2 regions of the Carboxydocella sp. JDF658 genome follow, and region 2 is predicted to be linked to the other one. Evidence: riboswitches for the same ligand, from Rfam matches in the RefSeq annotation. Region 2 holds a riboswitch; the other holds the start of a gene.
The links. A riboswitch is a leader RNA that binds a small molecule or an ion and turns the genes downstream of it on or off. The one in region 2 is predicted to bind glycine.
Positions count from the first base shown of each region.

Region 1: it holds a riboswitch for glycine, as region 2 does, so the genes downstream of both, JDF658_RS07255 (alanine--glyoxylate aminotransferase family protein) here and gcvT (glycine cleavage system aminomethyltransferase GcvT) in region 2, are expected to answer to the same signal.

Region 1 is NZ_BDLR01000037.1:6,385-13,937, forward strand. Features, by position in the region: gene serA (phosphoglycerate dehydrogenase) at 1-138, opposite strand, end outside; gene JDF658_RS07255 (alanine--glyoxylate aminotransferase family protein) at 185-1,330, opposite strand; T-box leader at 1,402-1,628, opposite strand; glycine riboswitch at 1,731-1,829, opposite strand; gene pdxT (pyridoxal 5'-phosphate synthase glutaminase subunit PdxT) at 2,007-2,576, opposite strand; gene pdxS (pyridoxal 5'-phosphate synthase lyase subunit PdxS) at 2,578-3,462, opposite strand; gene JDF658_RS07270 (cytochrome c3 family protein) at 3,608-4,150, opposite strand; gene JDF658_RS07275 (formate dehydrogenase subunit gamma) at 4,243-5,010, opposite strand; gene JDF658_RS14790 (cytochrome c3 family protein) at 5,022-5,912, opposite strand; gene JDF658_RS07285 (hypothetical protein) at 5,940-6,131, opposite strand; gene JDF658_RS07290 (hypothetical protein) at 6,145-6,339, opposite strand; gene JDF658_RS07295 (hypothetical protein) at 6,427-6,618, opposite strand; tRNA gene JDF658_RS07300 (tRNA-Pro) at 7,124-7,200, shown strand; tRNA gene JDF658_RS07305 (tRNA-Glu) at 7,277-7,352, shown strand; tRNA gene JDF658_RS07310 (tRNA-Thr) at 7,357-7,432, shown strand; tRNA gene JDF658_RS07315 (tRNA-Tyr) at 7,443-7,528, shown strand; tRNA gene JDF658_RS07320 (tRNA-Gln) at 7,535-7,553, shown strand, end outside.
Region 2 is NZ_BDLR01000073.1:2,938-10,490, reverse strand. Features, by position in the region: gene JDF658_RS10610 (substrate-binding domain-containing protein) at 1-126, shown strand, start outside; gene JDF658_RS10605 (ABC transporter permease) at 144-836, shown strand; gene JDF658_RS10600 (ABC transporter ATP-binding protein) at 838-1,899, shown strand; glycine riboswitch at 1,952-2,053, shown strand; gene gcvT (glycine cleavage system aminomethyltransferase GcvT) at 2,230-3,327, shown strand; gene gcvH (glycine cleavage system protein GcvH) at 3,334-3,711, shown strand; gene gcvPA (aminomethyl-transferring glycine dehydrogenase subunit GcvPA) at 3,732-5,069, shown strand; gene gcvPB (aminomethyl-transferring glycine dehydrogenase subunit GcvPB) at 5,071-6,516, shown strand; gene JDF658_RS10575 (radical SAM protein) at 6,516-7,361, shown strand; gene JDF658_RS10570 (radical SAM protein) at 7,358-7,553, shown strand, end outside.

The DNA.
Region 1 (7,553 bases), on a different contig from region 2:
CACGGCATCATAGGCGGGAATCATCTCCACCAGTTGCTGTTCGCTCAGCTTTTCCTCGATTACGTCCACAGTAAACCCGGGTTCCCGCAAGATATCTATTCCTTTTTCACTGACACCATCTAAGACCAGTATCCGCATAAAAATCCCCTTTCCCCTTATCTAACTTCATTAACTGCGAAACCTCTTACCCTTCCAGAAATACCTTCTGGGCGGCAGCCACACCGGCACCCAGCTGTACCGGATAGCCCACTTCAACCAGGGCCATTTCCAGCGCCCCAATAGCCAGGATAATATCCAGCTTATCGGCATAACCCATGTGGCCGATCCGGAAAATCTTGCCCTTCAGTTTGCCCTGGCCACCGGCAAAAGTGACCCCGTATTTGGTACGCAATACCTTGCGCAGGTCTTCGGTATTGAGCTGGTCATTGCCCTTAACAGCAGTTACAGTATGGGAAGCTACTTCATCAGCAGCCAGCAACTCCAGGCCCAGTGCTCTGATCGCGGCCCGGGTAGCTTTTGTCATAAGGGCATGCCGGGCAAAGACTTCCGGTAAGCCTTCCGCCAGGATCATGTCCAGAGCAGCTTCCAGCCCGTAAAAGAGGGTAACATTGGGAGTCCAGGCGGTATTCCACTCCGCCATATTTTTTCTGGCCTGCTTCAGGCAGAAGTAGAAACGGGGAGCTTTGGCCGTCTCCATAGCCTGCCAGGCCTTTTCACTGACACTGACCAGAGCCAGCCCCGGCGGCAACATCAAGGCCTTCTGGCTACCGGTAACCATGATATCCACCTGCCATTCATCAGTGCGGATATCCATCCCGCCCATGGAGCTGACGGCATCCACCAGCAGGACAGCATCGGTTTTGGCCACCAGGGCTCCCAGACCCCCGATATCATTGGTCACACCGGTGGAAGTCTCATTGTGGGTAGCCAGCACGGCCCGGTACTGATTGGTAGCCAGCTTTTCCTCTACCTGTTTCAAATCAATGGCTTCACCCCAGGGGAACTCCAGAGCATCTACCTCTGCCCCGTATAAACGGGCGATTTTGGCAAAACGCTCGCCGAAGTTACCGGTAACCAGGGCCAGTACCTTGTCCCCAGGGCTGATCACATTGGCCACTGCCGTTTCCAGTCCCCCCGTACCGGACTGGGTGAGAATAAACAGGTCCTTTTCAGTCTGAAAAACCTGTTTGGCCTTTTTAATCAGCCGTTCGTGCAGTTTGGCAAAGTCCCCACTGCGGTGACCGATCATGGGCCGAATCATGGCCTGCTGGACCGCCGGTGGAATAGGTGTCGGCCCAGGAATCATCAGATACTTTTTGTCCTGCAACATTAAAATCAACCCCTCTCCCGGATTTAGATGATTATTATAAATAGAAAAGCTCTCATCCATAAAGCCTCAGCTTTAGGGACGAGAGCTTGTTCCCGCGTTGCCACCCTAATTGGCCAAAAGGCAATAATATCCCCTTGACCCTCTCGATGCGATAACGGCGCCACCGTATCCACTTACCAGGCCACGGCCCTTCGGTGGATCCCCTCCAGGGCGGATTCAGCAGTTCCCAGGACCGGTTCGCACCAACCACCGGCTCTCTTGCCTGTTTCCTGCCTATGTTCCCTTTCAACGGGTTACCCTTATGAGATGATGGTTAGATGGAATTATAAGAAAGGACCAATCTCCTGATTGGTCCTCTGGTCACTGCTGCTAAAAGGGTAAACGAAGCCACAAACGCATCCTGTCGCTCCCTGTCCTTTTGCCTGAGAGATTGACCTGCCGGCTGGCAGGCTTGCTCCTTCGGCGCCCGGTCTTGCCAGGTCTCTCCAGAGGTCTGTCCGGTTACAGTACCTGGCTCAAAAGCCACCTGAGAGTTTGAGCGGCATAATACCGCCTTGCCCCTTCGGCGGTAACGGGTAAACCCCGTTACCTTCTTCTGCAACCTTCATCCAGAAGCTGTATTCATTTTTGTTTACAATTATACGAAGACAAATGTCTTATGTCAAGTAACATTCACTTATTTTTTACACAAATCCACAAAATACTGATGCAAACGATAATCCTCGGTCAGCTCGGGATGGAAAGCCGCCGCCAGCGCCTTGCCCTGTCGGGCCAGGACGATCTTGTCCTGGAAGGTAGCCATTACCTCAACCCCGGAACCAACTCGTTCAATGTAGGGGGCCCGGATGAAAACCGCCCGCAGGGGCTGTGCTCCGATAGCGGGAACCGGCAAATCCACTTCAAAGCTGTCCACCTGTCGACCATAGGCATTGCGCTTGACAGTCATCTCCATCAAGCCCAGCCGCGGCTGTTCACTGCCCATAATCTCGGTTGCCAGCAGAATCAAGCCGGCACAGGTTCCAAAAACCGCCATCCCCTGCTGAAAACGCTCCTTGATTTCGGAGAGCAGGCCAAAATCCACCATCAATTTGCCGATGGTAGTTGATTCACCTCCGGGGATTACCAGCCCCGCCAGCTCTGCCAATTGCTCCTTTTTACGTACTTCAACAACTTCCACACCCAGTTTTTCCAGCACCAGCCGGTGCTCCCGAAAAGCACCCTGCAGAGCCAATACCCCGATTTTCATTTTACCAGCCCCGATCCTGCATTCTCATTTCTGGAGTAATAGTGGAAATATCGATCCCGACCATGGGCTCACCCAGGTCTTTAGAAACTTCCGCCAGTACCTGCGGATCATTGTAGTGGGTTGTGGCAGCTACAATGGCCCGGGCCCGTTTGACCGGATCCCCGGATTTGAAGATACCGGAGCCGACGAAAACACCATCACAGCCCAGCTGCATCATCAAAGCTGCATCAGCAGGAGTAGCGATACCGCCAGCAGCAAAGTTCACCACCGGCAACTTCCCGGTTTTGGCCACTTCCACCACCAGTTCATAGGGAGCGCCCATCTCCTTGGCTGCAGTCATCAGCTCTTCCTGGGGCAGCATCTGCAGACGGCGAATTTCTCCCATCACCGTGCGAAAGTGTTTGACTGCTTCCACCACATTACCGGTACCAGGCTCGCCTTTGGTCCGGATCATAGCAGCCCCTTCCCCAATCCGGCGCAGCGCTTCCCCCAGGTTTTTAGCCCCGCAGACGAAGGGTACCTTGAACTCCCATTTATTGATGTGGAATTTATCATCCGCAGGAGTGAGGACCTCGCTTTCGTCAATATAGTCCACGCCCAGGGACTCCAGGATCTGGGCCTCCACAAAATGACCGATTCGGCACTTGGCCATTACCGGGATGGTGACCGCATCTTGAATGCGCTTGATTACCGTGGGATCGGCCATGCGAGCAATTCCGCCCGCGGCCCGGATATCGGCCGGTACTTTTTCCAAAGCCATAACGGCACAGGCGCCCGCTTCCTCAGCGATTTTAGCCTGTTCCGGTGTAGTTACATCCATAATGACGCCGCCTTTCAGCATTTCTGCCAGGCCAGCTTTAACGCGAAAAGTTCCCCTTTCCATGATGTTCTTCCCTCCTACACTTTGTTCCTGAATATTTTACTACACTTTTCCTGCGCTGACAAGCTATCTGTACTATTCCGATAGAGAAAGTATAAAAAGTAAATGCCCGGCTCTCAATTCTGCCGGGCATGGCAAGATAAAATATTTCCTATTGTTTGGGTACATTCTCTCCGTGACAATCCTTACATTGATTGGTAGCTTTGCTGCCATTATGACATTTCAGGCAGACCGGCATTTTGATCCTGGGACTTCCTGGCTGCCGGGTGGAATGCACCAGACCAGCATGACAATCCACACAGTCTACTCCCTTCTGAGTATGATATTCATGGGGAACCACCAGCCCCCCCGGAGGAGAAATATCCCGCTGCCGGCTATGGCAATCCAGGCAGACCGCATTGGGCACTATGGTTTTCTTCTTGATGGGTTGATTGTAAAAACCGCGCCAGTGTTTATAAGCCAGCTCGGTCATGGGTACATTGGGATGGCATTTGAGACAGCCAATGCGGCCATGGGTAGATAAGCGCCAGGAATTGATCTGTGGTTGCATTTCATGGCAACTTCCGCAAAGGCTGTTTTCTTCTTTATTTTGGGTATAACCGATACTGCCTACGCTAAAAAAAGTAGCAATCAATAAACTCACTACCAGCATGGCCATCGTCAATGTACCCCAGACCCGAAATGTTTTGACCATTTTCCTGTCCCTCCTTTAGCTTAACCCCAGAGGCAAATATTCAGCCAGAAACCAGCCCAGGATGAGAAAGTAAATGATCATTTCAACGATAATCAAACCTTTGTTGCGACTGTGTTTGAAGACGGCCATGCCTCTCCCTCCTGTCCTTCCTCCGGTATCAGGATGATTTTTTCCTGCTCCTTTTTAATTCGCTCCAGTTCCAGGGGATGTTCGTGTTCCATTACCCTAATATCCATCAACCCATTAAACCAGGTTGTGCTGCCCGGGAAAAAATCGGGATTGAAGTGAACATTATAAAAATGCCAGACAAAGATAGCCAGAATGGCCAGTACCGCCTCATCACTATGACCAATCCGCCAGCAATCAATGAGCCAGCGGGGCATCAGGGCCGCTCCCCATTCCGGCATCATCATGAAAATACCGGAACCACCAATGATGAACATCCCCCAGAATACCGCCCAGTAGTCAAACTTCTCCTTGTAGGAATAGCGGTCAAACCGGGCTGGTTGGTCAGTAAGACCCAGCTGGTATTTCAGGTGTTGCACCAGGTCAGTTACATCCTTTAAAGTTGGCATAATGGCCCAGCCCAGATCTTTTTTAACCAGCATTTTGTAAAACATCCAGACCAAATGATAAATACTAACTGCAATCATGGTTAATCCGCTGCCGATATGAATATTGAGCATGGTATCCGGCCCGCCAAACCAGCGGGCAAGGGCCAGGGATAAACTGTTATCATGCCATTTAATGGGCAAGCCGGTAATAGTACAGAGAATAAAGGTAGAAAACATACCAATGTGGTGAATACGTTGATGAAGATTCCAGCGTCTAACTGCAGCCCGGTAGTGCCTTTTTTCCATTCCAACCCCTCCTAGTGTTGCTGTTCCCCGCTGGCCAGCGCATTTCTAAGCTTGCGATACAGTTCCAGCTGCATATGAATGATTAACAAAGTAACAACAATTATAGTTAACCAGACAAAAAACTTCAGGGTATAGTACATGGGAGCTCCTTCACCCTCTTTTTCCAGAAGAAAATGCTCTTTCCCCGCAGCAAAATTGACTTCAGGCTTAAAATGACATTTAGCACAGGTTTTTGGGGTATTGGTTTTGCTCACCGGCGAAGCCGCCATACCGGGCCCCTTAATTTCATGGGAACCATGACAATCCACACAGCTGGCCGCTTTCTGACTGCCCAGCAGAACCGCTTTGCCATGGAAGCTCTCTTCATAGGACTCCTTGATCCGCCCACTGTGACATCCTGCCGCAGTACAGGTATGGGGGATTTGCTGTTTGGCTACCAGCGCCAGGGCGTCTTCTTTTTTGCGGATATTGTGCACCCCATGACAGGCACTGCACCGCACCTTCCCGTTATGCACACTGTTGCTGTATACCGCAGTTACATCCTTATGACAGTCCCGGCAATTATTATCAATAGCTACTCGCATTTTTTCCCCGGTCAGGGCCCCGGTATGGGGATAATCAGTAATATCCCGATGACAGGTGGTACAGCGATTGGTTCCATGCTGGGAAACCAGATATTCCCCTTCATCAACATAAAGACTGACTATTTTGCCATCCATTTTGGTTTTCAGCCCGATGGCGCCATGGCAGCGCAGACAGCCTTCATTGAAGCGGCGATTTTCCGCCAGTTTGGCAGCAAATTGTTCTTCAGCTCCAAAAGCCGTCCCCTGTTTAAACCAGCAGAGGAACAGCCCCATTAATATCAGTAAGGTCAGCCTCAACGGGCTCATTGCTTTTTTCATTATTTCGCCTCCTTATCAGTACCCGTCTCACGGATGCACCATAACCCCTGCTACAGCAACGGAAATAGCTCCTATCCAGATCACCAGGGTCAGTAAAACAAACAGGAGCATACCCGAAACATTTCTGGTTTTAACCTTATAAAGGGTAACATAAGCACTCACTGCCAGAGAAAAAAGCAAACATAATACCCCCAGCGTTATTAATACAGCCTTTAACATGCTCAATCCCCCCTTACATCACCGCCGGCCAGACCAGACTGACGGCCAGCACAAAAGTTATTGCCGAAATGAGCACCCCCAGGAACATGGTTAACAGAGACCTTACCACTCCATTGCCAGCAGGCAACACATAGAACGCTACATATCCGCCTGAGCTAAAACCAAACACCAGTGAAAGAAGTGCACCAATTCCCAGCAAAGTTAACATTGGACAACCCTCCTCCACAAAAAAACCGAACCTCCCTGAGGCCCGGCCAGCTACCGGTCTCAGGACTTGAAAGTCTCCGGACTGGGTTTAACGGTATTTGGTTTCCCAGTTACTGCAATCTTCCCTAGTATCGATGATAATGAAGCGCTTGCAATGTCTGCATTTAATGTAGATTTTGGTACGTGCCCTTTGTGCAACGATTTTGCCACACATACAACGAACATCAGCCATTAAATGACTTACTTCCGCCCCTTCCTTGTGGGGAATAATACCTGCCACACCTTTCACCTCCTTCGCCAAAGAAAAAGACCGGTCAGGAGTTCCTGTCAGGAACTCCTGCCGGTCTCCGGACTCAAAGGTCTCTGGACTCTAGAATCACTATGAAGTTTTAAAATGAATAACAGGTTTGGTACGCATTTCATTTAAACGGATTAGAATAAACCTTTTGCAACGACGACATTTAATGATCAAGGTATTATCCACAACCTGACAGATCAGTTTACCACACTGACAATTGACATTGCCCATACAAAACTCACTTCCCTCCCCGGCAGTAAATCTTCGCTGACTTACCGCCTCTCCCAACCATAACCGCTGCAGGAGATTGTGGCCAATTTCACATTCGCGGCGCCGCTTGTTTGTGAAACTTTGTACGTATATTATTCTTCTTCGGTTGCAAAAATCCTGCTTATTGTCCTTCAATTTTTTAAATTTTCCTTCGAATTTATTCGACAAATTTTTTTGTTGACAACATGGGCATATCGGTGTATCATATTCTTTGCGACGGGGCGTAGCGCAGCTTGGTAGCGCACCTGCCTTGGGAGCAGGGGGTCGCAGGTTCGAATCCTGTCGCCCCGACCATCGCAATTCCAGGATATAATGCAAGAAAAAGTGTTGACAAACACGGAATGGTTGTGTAAAATACAGAAGTGCATATGGCCCCTTGGTCAAGTGGTCTAAGACACCGCCCTTTCACGGCGGTAACACGGGTTCGAATCCCGTAGGGGTCACCAGCCTGCCGGCGTAGCTCAACTGGTAGAGCAACTGACTTGTAATCAGTAGGTTGCGGGTTCAAGTCCTGTCGCCGGCTCCAGAATATCTATGGAGGAGTTCCCGAGTGGTCAAAGGGAGCAGACTGTAAATCTGCCGGCTGACGCCTTCGTAGGTTCGAATCCTACCTCCTCCACCATTTCGCTGGGGTGTAGCCAAGTGGT
Region 2 (7,553 bases):
AATGCCAAAGGAGCTAAAGCTTTTATCGCCTTTTTGCTCAAACCGGAAACCCAGCGCATGATCGGGCAATTTGGTGTTGATAAATATGGCCAGCCGCTGTTTTATCCGGATGCAGTCAAACAATGATAAAGTAGGTGTAAGGGATGGATTTAATCTGGGAAGGGATGGTTCAGGCAATACAATTACTGTTCAAAGGGGATAGGGAGACCTGGGCCATTATTGCCCTTTCTTTGCGGGTTTCAGGCACAGCTACTATCTTAAGTCTTGTCATAGGGATTCCCCTGGGTGTGTACCTGGCTTTAGGAGATTTTCGGGGGCGGCGCTTGCTGGTGACTCTGGTTAACAGCGGTATGGGTATGCCGCCGGTGGTAGCTGGTCTGCTGGTGACCATTTTGCTCTGGCGCAATGGGCCCCTGGGTTTCTTTCATCTTCTTTATACCCCTGCCGCCATGATCATAGCTCAGGCTTTGATTGCTACTCCGATCATTGTGGGGTTGACCATGGCCGCCATTCAACAGATTAATCCCAAACTGATCTGGCAGCTGCAATCTTTAGGAGCCAGCCCTTTACATATTATCGTGATCCTGCTCAAGGAAGCCCGTTATTCCCTGCTGGCAGCAGTCATGGCCGGATTTGGAGCAGTGGTTTCGGAAGTAGGTGCTTCCATGATGGTAGGGGGCAATATCCAGGGGGAAACCCGGGTTTTAACCACAGCAACAGTAATGGAAGTAAGTAAAGGCAATTTTGGCCTGGCCATGGCTTTGAGTTTTGTTCTGCTATTTTTAAGTTATGGAGTAACCTATCTGCTCACCCTGTTGCAGCAAAGGAGAGGTTGAAATGGGCTGGCCGCTGTTACTGGAAAATCTACAGGTAAAGCGCGGGGGTAAGCTGGTACTTGCCTTGCCGCGCTTAGAGGTTGGAGCCGGGGAAATCATGGCGGTGCTGGGTCCTAATGGGGCAGGCAAAAGTACATTGCTGCTGACAGTGGCCGGGATCCTCTGCCCCAGCCAGGGCAGCATTCGCGCCGGGGAAATGGTCTGGGGCCCGGGCCGGGACCCTTATCAATGGCGCCAGGCGGTAACCCTGGTTTTTCAGGAGGCATTGCTGGTCAGTGGAACCGTACTGGATAATGTCACCCTGGGGCTGAAATTTCGTGGCCTATCTGCCCGGGAGCGGGAACAGCTGGCCGGGCCCTGGCTGGAACGGCTGGGCCTGACGGAGCTGGCCCGGCGCCGAGTTCAAGATTTAAGTGGAGGGGAAGCTCAGCGGGTAGCCCTGGCCCGTGCCCTGGTTCTTAAGCCCCAGGTGCTCTTGCTGGATGAACCTTTTGCCGCTGTGGATGCACCTACCCGTAGCCGTCTCCTGCGGGAATTGCGTCTGTTATTGAAAGAAACGGGCATCACCACCCTGTTCATTACCCATGACTTTCGGGAATTGCCGTTACTGGCTGACCGGGGGCTGGTACTGTTGCAGGGGCAAATGGCTCAGGTGGGAACGGTGCGGGAACTGGCCGAACGGCCGGCTAGTGAGGCGATAGCTCGTTTTTTTGGGGTGGAAAATCTCTGGCCTACCGGAGGAAGTCTGCCGGGTTTAAAGGAACTGCCGCCCGGTCTGGGGGCTATTCCGGCCCGGTGCGTGCGAATCCTCGGCGCCAAACCGGCTGTAGCCGGTGAGAGCTGGCTTTGGCCTGGGAAGGTAAAATATGTGGAAGAACACTGGGATGGGGTTTACTATTGTCTCCTTTGTGAAGGACTGGAAGTTTGGGGCTGGGCAGATAACCAGCTGCGGCTGCAATTAGGGGAACAGGCCTGGGCAGTAATCAATAAAAAACAGTTACATTATATTGAAACCCGGAATAGCCTAAATTTTTTGTCAGATCAAGAAGGACTTCCGGGTTAGTTGGCGAATATATTATAAATGGAGACCTGCCTTGAAACTGAATATACGGGGGAGGAAGAGGTCGGGAGAGACCCTTAAAGGGCGCCGAAGGAGCAAGATGGGCGGTTGGCGGCCGCAGATCAAAACTCTCAGGCAAAAGAACTGACTTCAGACCCCACTCTGGAGAGCTTTCGGGTAGACTGCCAGGTTGCCCGAAACACCCAAGGGGAAGCCCGTAACTATTGCGGGTAATCTCTCAGGTAACCAGGACAGAGAAAAGCCAAAAAGGCTTGTCTCTGTCCTTTTTATTTGTCCCCATTGGCACATACTAATGTTAAGGAGGTGTTCCTGTTGGCAGAATTGAAACGCACTCCCCTTTATGAGTTGCATATAGCCGCCGGAGCGAAGATGGTGGATTTTGGGGGCTGGGAAATGCCGGTTCAGTACAGTGGCATTATCGATGAACACCAGACCGTCCGCCAGGCAGCAGGTCTTTTTGATGTCTCCCACATGGGGGAAATTACCGTTAAAGGCCCCGGGGCCCTGGCCTTTCTGGAAAAGTTGCTGCCCAACCAGGTGGCCAGGTTAGCAAAAGGGCAAATCCTCTATTCTCCCATGTGCTATGAACACGGTGGCACGGTGGATGACCTGCTGGTATACAAGGAGGATGCGGAGGAATATCTCCTTGTAGTCAATGCCGGCAATACTGATAAGGATTATGAATGGATCAAGCAGCTGGCCCCGGCAGGAGTGGAGGTGGAAAACATTTCCCATACTGTGGCCCAGCTGGCCATTCAGGGACCTCAGGCTACTGCGATCCTTAAGCCCCTTACTCCCGTTCAGTTAGATGCTATTCGCTACTACTGGTTCACCCGAGGTGAGGTTGCGGGCATACCCTGTATTATCTCCCGCACCGGCTACACCGGGGAGGATGGCTGGGAACTTTATTGTTCACCGGACCAGGCCAGGCAGCTCTGGCAAACCCTGCTTACGGCTGGACAGGATAAGGGTATTAAGCCTATCGGTTTGGGGGCCCGGGATACCCTGCGCTTTGAGGCTGCTATGCCTCTATATGGCCATGAACTGAGCGAAGATATTACACCCCTGGAAGCTGGCCTGAAGAGATTCATCGCCCTTGATAAACCGGAAGATTTCATCGGCAAGACTGCTCTTACGGCCCAGGCTGAAGCAGGACTGAAGCGCAAGCTGGTAGGTCTGGAAATGGTAGAGCGGGGCATTGCCCGGCAGGGTTATCCCGTAGTTTATCAGGGCCAGGAAATTGGGATGGTTACATCCGGAACCATGGCTCCAACCCTGGGGAAAAACCTGGCCATGGCCCTCATAGCTGCTGATGTGGCCCAAACTGGTCAGGAAGTAGCCGTTATGATTCGTAACAAGGAAGTAAAGGCAAAAATCGTTAGTTTGCCTTTTTATAAAAGAGGGAGGTAATTGAGTATGAGCAAAGTGCTGGCAGATTTAAAGTACACCAAAGATCATGAATGGGTAAAAATTGAAGGAAACATGGCGATTATCGGCATCACAGACCATGCCCAGGAAGCCCTTGGCGATGTGGTATTTGTGGATTTGCCGCCGGTGGGCACTGAAATCACTGCCGGTGAAAGTTTCGGTACTGTGGAATCCGTGAAGGCTGTTTCCGACATCTACGCTCCGGTAACCGGCAAAGTGGTGGAAGTAAACCAGGAGCTTATCGACGCCCCTGAAAAAATCAATGAAGATGCCTATGCTGCCTGGATGGTCAAGGTGGAAATCAGCGAAGAACCGGCGGATTTGCTGACTGCTGACGAATACGAAGAATTGCTGGCCAACGAATAAGAGCGAGGGGGCATAACCGCATGTATATACCGCATACCGAGGCTGAGCGGCGGGAAATGCTGGCCGCTATGGGAGTGAACAGTATTGAGGACTTGTTTGCTGACATTCCGGCGGAAGTGAAAATGCAGCGGCCATTACAGATTCCCGGGTTTAAGAACGAGATGGAAGTAGCTGCCCATTTGCGGGAACTGGCTGCCAAAAACGCCAGCCTGCAGGAATATGTATCCTTCCTGGGGGCAGGGGTTTATGACCATCATATTCCCGGTGCCGTAGATCATATTCTCCTGCGTTCCGAGTTTTACACAGCCTATACTCCCTATCAGCCGGAAATAAGCCAGGGGACGCTGACTGCGATTTTTGAATTCCAGACCCTGATCTGCCAGTTGACTGGCATGGATGTGGCCAATGCTTCTATGTATGATGGGGCTACAGCCACGGCGGAAGCGGCCCTGATGGGCTGTGCAGCCACCCGCCGGCCGCGGATTCTGATTTCCACTGCCGTTCATCCTGAATACCGGGCCGTGGTGAAGACCTATGCCCGGGGCCAGGGGCTGGAAGTGGTGGAAATCCCCTATGAAGACGGAGTAACCTCTGAAGCTGCGTTACGGGAACAACTGGATACATTGGCTGGGGTGGTGATTATCCAGCAACCTAACTTCTTTGGCTGTCTGGAGCAGGGCGAGAGGATTGGTGAGATGGCCAAGCAGGCTGGGGCCAAATTTGTGGTTATCGCTGACCCCATTTCCCTGGGCCTTTTGACTCCTCCTGGTGAATATGGTGCGGATATCGTGGTTGGTGATGGCCAGCCCTGGGGCAATCCTCCCAGTTTTGGCGGACCTTCTTTTGGCTTTATGGCTGTGAAAGAGGAGATGGTAAGACGGATGCCGGGCCGAATTGTCGGCCAGACCGTTGACAATCGGGGCCAGCGGGCTTTTGTTCTCACCCTGCAGGCCCGGGAACAACATATTCGCCGGGAAAAAGCTACCTCCAACATTTGTTCCAACCAGGCTCTCTGTGCGCTGGCTGCCACTATTCACCTGAGTTTGCTGGGCAAGCAGGGGGTTAGGAAAGTTGCCGAATTGAATGTGCAAAAGGCCCACTATCTCTTTGAGGAAATGAAAAAACTTCCCGGCTTTGCACCAGCCTTTACAGCACCCTTTTTCCGGGAATTTGCTATCAAGACTCCTCAATCGCCCCGGCGGATCAATGAAAAGTTGCTGGCCCACAAATTTATTGGCGGTTTGGATCTGGAGTGGGTTTATCCCGAACTGACCAGTACCCAGCTGTGGACAGCCACTGAAAAACGAACCAGGCAGGAAATAGACCGTCTGATCGCAGTGCTGGGGGAGGTGAAGTAAGATGGCCAAACTGATTTTTGAGCTCAGCCGCCCTGGTTGTGTTGGTCATCCCCTGCCGGATTGTGATGTACCTGCCCGGGAGCTGGCTGAACTGTTACCGGGAGTGGAATTAAGAGAAGAAGTAAAGGGCTTGCCGGAAGTGAGTGAAGTGGAAGTCATTCGCCATTTCACCGAGCTTTCCCGTCTCAATCACGGGGTGGATTCCGGTTTTTATCCCCTGGGCTCCTGTACGATGAAATATAATCCTAAAATCAATGAAAATACCGCTCGCTTACCCGGTTTTGCCTGGCTGCATCCCTATCAGCCGGAGGAGTCGATCCAGGGGGCTCTGGAGTTGCTGTACCAGACCCAGGAGTATCTGGCGGAAATTGCCGGTTTGCCGGCAGTGACCCTGCAACCGGCAGCGGGGGCGCACGGGGAATATACCGGGATGATGATCATCAGGGCCTACCATGAGAGCCGGGGGGATAAACGCACCAGGGTGATTGTTCCTGACTCCGCCCATGGCACCAACCCGGCTACTGCCGCCATTTGCGGCTATTCAGTGGTAGCGGTGAAATCCGATGAGCGGGGCTGTGTGGATGTGGAAGCCCTGAAAAAGGTGATGGATGAGCATGTCGCTGCCTTAATGCTGACCAACCCCAACACTCTGGGTTTGTTTGAAGAAAACATCCGGGAAATTGCGGAAATCGTGCATAGCAAAGGCGGTTTGCTCTACTATGATGGGGCCAATGCCAATGCCATTATGGGAATTGCTCGGCCGGGAGATATGGGCTTTGATGTAATGCACTTTAACCTGCATAAGACCTTTTCCACTCCCCACGGGGGCGGCGGCCCTGGTTCCGGTCCGGTAGCAGTGCGGGATTTCCTGGCACCTTTCCTGCCTGTACCGGTTGTAGTGAAAGGCGAGGATGGTTACCGCCTGGATTATGACCGACCCAAGTCCATTGGTAAGGTGCGTTCCTTCTATGGCAACTTCGGGGTGGCAGTTAAGGCCTATACTTACATGCGGGCTCTGGGCGGAGAAGGCCTGAAGGCTGTCAGCGAAAATGCTGTACTTAATGCCAACTACTTGCTCAGTCAGCTGAAACAGCATTATTATCTTCCTGTTGACAGGATTTGCAAACACGAATTTGTGCTCAATTCCAAAAAGCAAAAACCTTATGGTGTCAGAACTATGGATATAGCCAAACGGTTACTGGATTATGGCTATCATCCGCCTACGGTCTACTTCCCGCTGATCGTGGAGGAAGCCCTGATGATCGAACCCACAGAAACGGAGTCCAAACAGACTCTGGATGAATTTATTGCCAGTATGATCAAAATCGCCCGGGAAGCGGAGGAAAATCCGGAGCTGCTGACATCAGCTCCCCATACTACCCCCATTGGTCGGGTAGATGAAGCCCGGGCGGCCAGACAGCCTGTATTGAAATGGGATGGTCAATAATGGAAAAGAAATTACAAACGGCCTGGCAAGTGCGCCAGGCCCATTTTCCCCCCAGAATTTATTTTGACCGCCCCCATGCAACCAAAGGGATAAGTGTGACCGGCAAGGAATGTGCCCTGAATTGCAGTCATTGCGGTGGGCATTATCTGGAAAAGATGGCTGCTTTGAAACCAGAAATCTTAGGGCAAGCTAAAAGCTATCTGATTAGCGGCGGCTGTGATGGTCAGGGCCGGGTCCCCTGGTCCCGCCAGCTGGATCTACTGCTCCAGGCCAAAGGAAAGAGCCGCTACAACATGCATGTGGGATTGGTGAATGAGGAGGAAATTCCAGCTCTGGCCCGGATTGCTGATGTGGTTTCCTTTGATTTTGTTGCTGATGATGCTACCATCCGCGAAGCCCTGGGCCTGGAAAAAACGGTGGAAGATTATGTCCGGGTCTATCAGGCTCTCAGGCAAAAGGTCAGAGTTTTGCCCCATATTTGTATCGGTTTGCGCGGAGGAGAGGAAAGCGGGGAAGAAAGAGCGCTGGATTTGCTGGCCGAGCTGGGGACCGAGGGACTGGTTTTTATAGTCTTTACCCCGACTCCCGGCACCCGCTATGCCGATCGTCAGCCGCCGCCCTTAGAACGAGTGGTGGATTTGCTGAGCGAGGCCCGTTTGCGTTTTCCTAATTTGCCCATTCACCTGGGGTGTATGCGGCCCAAAGGCAAATATCGGGCCCGGCTGGACGAACTGGCCATCAGGGCCGGGATCAACCGGCTGGTGCAGCCCACCCCGGGAGCTGTTCAGCTGGCGCAAACCCTGGGACTGGAGATAGTCTACGGGGAGGAGTGTTGTGTACTATGATCAAGGTTTCAGCGGGTACAGCCCATGTACTGGGGCTAAAACAGCTTAAAACCGATGCCCCTCCCACCACCGCCTATTTGATGGCGGGGGAAAAGTGCAGTCGTTCCTGTGGCTTCTGTCCTCAAGGCCGGGACAGCCAGAGCCGTTCTGATCTCCTCTCCCGGGTGACCTGGCCGGGTTTTCAGATGCAGG